DNA from 3 places in the Edaphobacter acidisoli genome. Region 1 is predicted to be linked to each of the others. Evidence: riboswitches for the same ligand, from Rfam matches in the RefSeq annotation. Region 1 holds a riboswitch; each other region holds the start of a gene.
What was found. A riboswitch is a leader RNA that binds a small molecule or an ion and turns the genes downstream of it on or off. The one in region 1 is predicted to bind cobalamin.
Positions count from the first base shown of each region.

Region 2: another riboswitch for cobalamin. It lies ahead of metE (5-methyltetrahydropteroyltriglutamate--homocysteine S-methyltransferase); the one in region 1 lies ahead of IEX36_RS13040 (TonB-dependent receptor).
Region 3: another riboswitch for cobalamin. It lies ahead of IEX36_RS03365 (ribonucleoside-diphosphate reductase subunit alpha); the one in region 1 lies ahead of IEX36_RS13040 (TonB-dependent receptor).

Region 1 covers NZ_BMJB01000001.1:3,204,576-3,206,902, forward strand. The annotation lists gene IEX36_RS13040 (TonB-dependent receptor) at 1-1,253, opposite strand, end outside; cobalamin riboswitch at 1,264-1,445, opposite strand; cobalamin riboswitch at 1,558-1,737, opposite strand.
Region 2 covers NZ_BMJB01000002.1:113,335-115,661, reverse strand. The annotation lists gene metE (5-methyltetrahydropteroyltriglutamate--homocysteine S-methyltransferase) at 1-1,277, opposite strand, end outside; cobalamin riboswitch at 1,417-1,618, opposite strand; tRNA gene IEX36_RS13510 (tRNA-Ser) at 1,703-1,792, opposite strand; gene IEX36_RS13505 (outer membrane beta-barrel protein) at 1,913-2,327, opposite strand, start outside.
Region 3 covers NZ_BMJB01000001.1:831,306-833,632, forward strand. The annotation lists gene tdh (L-threonine 3-dehydrogenase) at 1-864, shown strand, start outside; cobalamin riboswitch at 1,041-1,231, shown strand; gene IEX36_RS03365 (ribonucleoside-diphosphate reductase subunit alpha) at 1,325-2,327, shown strand, end outside.

The DNA.
Region 1 (2,327 bases):
CTCGCTCCGTACTGGAAGATTGCCTGGCCGGTGACGCTGTACCCATTTGCTCCAGTGATGGTGAGGGGCTTTCCAAGATAGAGGTCGGTGTTTGGATCGTAGATGCCGGTAGGCGCGTAATCGGTGTATTGGTAGTTGAGTCGGAGACCACCATAGCGGATCTGATTGTGCCAACGGTTGGTGGTCTGGTTGTTCCAGATGGCAGAGTAATAGTTCTCCTGCTCCTTGTAGCCTGCTGCATCGGCGATACCGTAAAGCTGTATCGTGTTTGGCTGACCGGCAGCTACAGCGAGATGGCGTACGGTAAAGCGCAGGTTGTTGTCGGTGTTCGGTGTCCAGCCAAAATTGCCTACATAGGTTGCGTTGTGGAACTGGTCGCGCGGCAGATTGTTGCGCGTGTCCATGCGTGAGAACTCTGAGAGGTAGTCGAACTGACGGAAGAGTCCGCTGGCAGAGACTGCCTGGCTATAGGTTCCGAAGTTTCCTGCATCGCCCGCATAGGTGAATAGTGGCAGCCCTGTTGTGCCGCGAGCGGTTGTGAGACTGACAACACCGGCGAGTGCGTCGGAGCCATAGAGTGTGCTGTTCGGCTGACGCAGGACTTCAATCTGATCGACTCCAACGGTGGCGAGGTTGGCGAACTCGACCGCGCCCCCGATGTCGTTGGCTGGTACACCGTCGATGAGCACTTTGTTGGCGTTGCTGTTACCACCACGGATGTAGAGAGCGGTGGTGCCCCCAGCCTGTCCGCTCTGCGTGAGTTGAAGTCCAGGAACGAGACGTAAGGGATCGGCAACCTGTGGAGTGTAACGAAAACTGTCAGAGGTCAGGACCGTAACGGGCGCTCCAACTTGCGCTATTGGCGTTGGGGTTCCAGTGGTGACTGTTATTTGCTGCGTGAGTGTTCCCGTCGCAAGAGTGATGTCGATATTGGAGTTTATGAATGGGGTGGAGAAGATGGGCTGACTGATTGAGGTTTGAAAGGTGGGCGCTGTGGCACGGACGCGATAGATGCCGGCTGTTTTTACAGGCAGGACATATTCTCCGGCCTGGCCGGTTGTTGTAGTTGCAGCCACTGTTGCGCCGCTGAGCAATTCAACTTTGGCGTGGACGACTATTGCTCCTAAGGGATCTTTGACGGTTCCACGAAGCGTGCCCTGGGCGGTGGCCTGGATTGAGGATAGCAAAAGCGCAATGACGAAAAAGCAAATTGCGCGGACGATTGCCCGCGAAGCATGAAGTGTTGAACGCATGGTCCCCCCTCGGGATAGGTGAGGCAAGGCCGGTCTCCTGACTTTGCGCATCATCGGCTCCGGAGCAGCCTTCCCAGAACCGTTTGGTTCCAGTGGCTTCAAGCAGCATCGCTCGGATCCTCTGCGCTTACAGTTACGGGGTAGTGGCGGATTCGCACCGCGCTTCCCGACACCTCGCCGGTGGGTTAACAGTTACAAGCTGGGCAGTCCAGCTCAGAACGAAGAAGTGGGAAGAATAAACAGCGCTCGTGCCAGCGGGACTGCTGGCGAGAATGCTCTTCAGCTCTCCCTTCGGAGCTGAATGAAGCCCGGTTGGCCTCTGGCAGGTCTCCTGACTCTGCGCTTCAACGAAGTTTCGACTCACCTTCCCAGGGTTTCAGCCCCAGTGGCTTTGAACTGAATGTCGAAGTTCTCCACGCTCACAGTTACGGGGTAGTGGCGGATTCGCACCGCGCTTCCCATCACCAGATCTAAAGAGAGGGTATCTCGCATAGGAAGGCAGGGTCAACCGCCCGGGTCTTGCATGCTGTCCAGGACGCATGTGTAAGAGCGTCCACGAGCACGTGTATCCCCACTTTTATCTTTGTGGTTCACTTCTACAACTTTGGTTGGTGTTGATGCACATGGCGTGCCATACCCCGCATGAATGCTCCACGCCATGATGTTTCAGGGTGCAAGATTCCCAATTTGGAAACTGCGCTACCTCAGCGTTAGGAGTGTTCAACCGACACGACTCAAAAAGATTTGCCTGAAATGCCATGGCACGGGGCGTAGAGATTAATGCTTTTGTGCTGCTCTACCGGGATCACGATTCGAGCTTACCCGGTCTCGCGCTTTGTTCAGAGTCTGTCCGGTGCCGTGCAAAACTGCCACGGCTTCGCAATAAAACCGCTCAATTGGTTGTTGTTGAGCAACGTAGTTGGGCCCCCTGATTAGCTGACGTACACGCTTGCTGCTTGCACCGAAAGGTTTGAAATGCCTGATTCGTCCAATGTTTCCGCAGTTCGGTCCGCCGGAATTGCTTCCTGCCAGCCTGAGTCGCATGCCTCCCAAGTATGTAGCGTGTTGCCGTTT
Region 2 (2,327 bases), on a different contig from region 1:
AGTTGTAGCTCATTGCGTTGGACGATAGCCCGCTGCGGATACGGTGATCTACGCAAGAAGTCCTGAGGCCGAAGCGCTGTTAACGCCTCACGGACATTTGGATTGGTAGTTGTCTCTGCGGAAGCGCGATCAGCAAGTGCAGCGGCGTTGGCTTGATATGCGACCTCATCACGACTCGCCAGCGCGGAGATCTCTGCCAGCTTTTCTTCGGCAAAGCGCAGCCAACTTTTGATGCGTGGTGACAACTCCGCTTCGCTGCGAAGATCGTGTGGGACATGCAGCAAGGAGCACGACGGAGCAACGATCACTCGGTCGGCGCCGAGTTGGCGGACGGCTTTACGTAACAGCGGCGTGGCCAAAAAGAAATCAGTCAGCCAGATATTGCGCCCTTCGACGCAACCCACACTTAACACCTGCTCAGGTTGCAATGCCTGCAGAGTTTCTTCGAGTTGTTCAGGAGCACGAACTACATCGATGTGAAGACCGGCAGTGTCAAGTTCAATTGCTGTTCGCAAATTATCGCCGATTGTGTCGAAATAGGTAGTCAGCATGAGTTTGACTGGAACCCTTTTCAACTCTGAATAAACCTGCCGATAAGCACTCTGAACGTTTGCATCGAGATCAGTCACAAGCATGGGTTCGTCGACCTGAACCCATTCGATATTTTCTGCTTCGAGTACTTGTAATATCTGCACGTAGGCAGTGGTTAGCTTCGGCAATAGCGCCATTGGATCAAATCCATTGACTCCCTTGCCAAGCAGGAGCAGCGTCAATGGCCCAATCAGTACGGGCCTTGTCTCAATTCCGAGATCGCGTGCCTCGTGCACTTCGTTGAGCAGCTTCCTTGTGTCGATGTTGAACGAAATGCCCTCACTCCACTCCGGAACGAGGTAGTGGTAATTCGTGTCAAACCACTTCGTCATCTCCATCGCCGACTGTTCGGGACTGTTCCGTGCCATCTGAAAGTACTGCTCCAGCGTGACGGGCCCACTACCAAAGCGTTCAGGTATTGCGCCTACGAGGACGAGTGCATCAAGGACCTGATCGTAAAGAGAAAAATCATTCGATGGAATAGAGTTGAGCCCAGCCACTTGCTGCAGCTTCCAGTGCTCTCTTCGCAATTGCGCAGCCGTGCTCATCAATTCCTGCTCGACACGCTTTCCCGACCAGTAAGCTTCCAGAGCAAACTTCAGTTCACGTTGACGTCCCATCCTAGGAAAACCCAGATTCGCGGTTTTCAATTTTCCAATAGATTTCGATAAGTTTCCTTCAAACATTTGGTTCTCTCCTCAAAACGAAAGAACCACCTGTGCGCAGGCAAATCCACTACGCATAGCGCAGGAACTAGCAGTGGCTACCGATCCAATCCACGAGAGCGGTGTCCTCAAGCGCACCCATAGTCAGCGATCAACGCTTCCACGGCGGTGGCTGCAGGCCGGTCTTCGGACTTTGGACGTCCTACTCTGTTGCCGCTTCCCATCTCAAGTGAGACAGTGCGCTGGCCTTCGCCATGCAACGTTTCGTTCCCATCACCGCTGCGGGACAGCGCTGGATTTACACCAGCTTCCCGTTTAACAAACCGCCAATGGGCGGTTTGACCTGCATGCGAGTAGTTTACTTGAGCGGAGTAGAGGGGCAGCTACAAATCGACACACTTTAAGGACATCGCATCGGACCGCCATTCCTCGCGTTACTAGTCTACTGGCGGAAGAGGAGGGATTCGAACCCCCGATACCCTTTCGGGTATGCCGGTTTTCAAGACCGGAGCCATCAACCACTCGGCCACTCTTCCACCTACTTCGAGTCTAGTATGTTGAGTCTGCCAATGCAAAGCATTGGCTGCGTGGCACTAATGGCATCTCCGAATAGAGCACGTGAGCATGCTCTGCAATGCCTGCCGAAGCAACCCCGTTTAGTGCACTCCAAAACGGTAGGTAATACCAGTGCTGATACGAATATCATTCTGACGATCGTTCACAGCGTTCGGAATGCGAGTATGCACCCAGTCAGCCTGAATAATCGTGAGACCCAGTCTTGGCTTCAACGTTGTGGTGACTCCGCCACCGCCGAGAAAACCAAATGCGTTACGGTTGATGGTGAACTGAAAATTCACATCTTCCTTTGCACCACCGAGCATCACTTCGGCATACGGAACGAACCGATTATACCGGCGCACCGAATACCGAGGGCCGAAGAGATAGTTAAAAATAGTAATATTCTGGCCCGAGTTATTCACGTTATTCGCGTGAGCCACCATAATGTCAGCCACTGCACTCCACGCTGGGGTCATGTTATAGATAAAAGTTCCGCTACCGCCGTTCAGGCTG
Region 3 (2,327 bases), 2.4 Mb from region 1:
GGGCTGACGATTGGTCATGAGTTTGTCGGCGAGGTTGTGGCTGTTGGCTCGAATGTGACCGATATTGCGATTGGTCAGCTTGTGAGTGGTGAGGGGCACGTTGTCTGCGGGCGGTGCCGGAATTGTCTCGCCGGGCGGCGCCACCTTTGCGCGCACACGCTTGGGGTGGGCGTGAATCGCAATGGGGCTTTTGCAGAGTATGTTGTGGTGCCGATGTCGAATATCTGGCAGCATGCGCCGGGGATCTCGCATGAGATTGCGGCGATCTTTGATCCGCTGGGGAATGCTGTGCATACGGCGTTGGCGTTTCCGGTGCTGGGCGAAGATGTGCTGGTGACGGGAGCGGGGCCGATTGGGATTATGGCTGCGGCTGTGGCGCAGCACGCGGGTGCGCGGTATACGGTGATCTCGGACCCGAATGAGTATCGGCGTGCGCTTGCGGAGAAGGTGGGAGTGACGCGGGCAGTCGATCCGCGCTCGACTACGCTGAAGCAGGTGCAGGAACAGTTGGGGATGCATGAGGGCTTCGATGTGGGGTTGGAGATGTCGGGCAATCCGGCGGCGTTTCGCGACATGCTGGCGAATATGAGCCATGGCGCGAAGATTGCCATGCTGGGGATTCCGTCGCAGGATATTTCGATCAACTGGAACCAGGTGATCTTCAATCAACTGACGCTGCGCGGGATTTATGGGCGCGAGATGTATGAGACCTGGTACAAGATGACTGTCATGCTGCAGAGCGGGCTTGATATTTCGGCTGTGATTACGCACAGGCTGAACTGGCGCGACTACGAGGCTGGGTTTGATGCGATGCGGTCGGGGAACTCGGGCAAGGTGATTCTTGATTGGCGCGATGTGGCGTGACGGTGCTCATCGGACGAGCAAAATCCCCGGCACGACGCAGCGATCGGAGCGTCGTGCTATGAAATTGCTGGCATTTCGTCGACGCAAATAGCTTTCCACTGGATTCATCTGGCTGGGGTTGAGATTTGCACAGATACCGCAAGATATGGGGGCTTGCGGTTTCTGAATCTCATGATAGAGTGGTTTTACTTCGCGGTGGCCTGATTGAGAGATTGGGCTGAAAAGGGAATCCGGTGAGAAGCCGGAACTGCCCCGCAGCGGTGAGCAGGAACGAAAGCTCTGTTCGAAGCACTGGCTTGACGGCCGGGAAGCTGGAGCAAGTAGGGTGCCTGCGAGTCCGAAGACCTGCCACGAAGACATTCGCTTACGCCTCCGAGGGGAGGTGAAGTGGCAGTGGCTATCGCTCCGCTGAGGAGCGCTGCTGTTTGCTTCTTCCCCCTTCGCCGGCAGGGAGGGTTCGATGGCCACTACTCAGTCCAGCCTGTCGGGCGTGCTGCCTGGCTTTCCAGTTCACGAAGAGATGCCGACGATGCATGTGCGCAAGCGCAATGGCGCGCTTGAGCCGGTCGATGTCAATAAAATTGTTCGCGCGGTGCAGCGATGCTCGTCGGGGTTGTCGCATGTGGATGCGATGCGCGTGGCCAGCAAGACGATTGGCGGCTTGTACGATGGCGCGACGACGCGCGAGCTGGATGCGATCTCGATCGATACGGCGGCGTCGCTGATTGCGGAGGAGCCGCAGTACTCGAAGCTCGCCGCGCGGTTGCTGCTGGGGACGGTGATCAAAGAAGTTGCGGGGCAGAACCTGCACTCGTTCTCGCAGTCGATTGAGCATGGGCAGCGCGAGGGTGTGATCAATCCGGCTACGGCGGAGTTTGTGCGCGTTCATGCGAGGAAGCTCAACCATGCGATTGATGAGCAGCTCTCGGACAGGTTTGAGTACTTTGGCCTGCGCACGGTGTATGACCGGTATCTGCTGCGCGATCCGCTGTCGCGCAAGGTGATTGAGACGCCGCAGTATTTTTTCCTGCGTGTGGCTTGTGGACTTGCGGGGACGCCAAGTGAAGCGATTGATTTCTATCGGCTGATTGGGTCGCTCGATTATCTGCCGAGCTCTCCGACGTTGTTCAACTCCGGTACGAAGCACGCGCAGATGTCTTCGTGCTACCTGCATGACTCGCCGCTGGATTCACTGGAGTCGATCTACGACTCGTACAAGGATGTGGCGCTGCTCTCGAAGTTCTCGGGAGGGATTGGGTTGGCGTTTCATCGGGTGCGCTCGGAAGGGTCTTTGATTCGCGCGACGAATGGGCTTTCGAATGGGATTGTGCCGTGGCTGCGGACGCTGGACAGCTCGGTTGCGGCGGTGAACCAGGGAGGCAAGCGCAAGGGCGCGTGCTGTGTGTATCTGGAGCCGTGGCATGCGGATGTTGAGTCGTTTCTGGAACTGCGCGAGAATACGG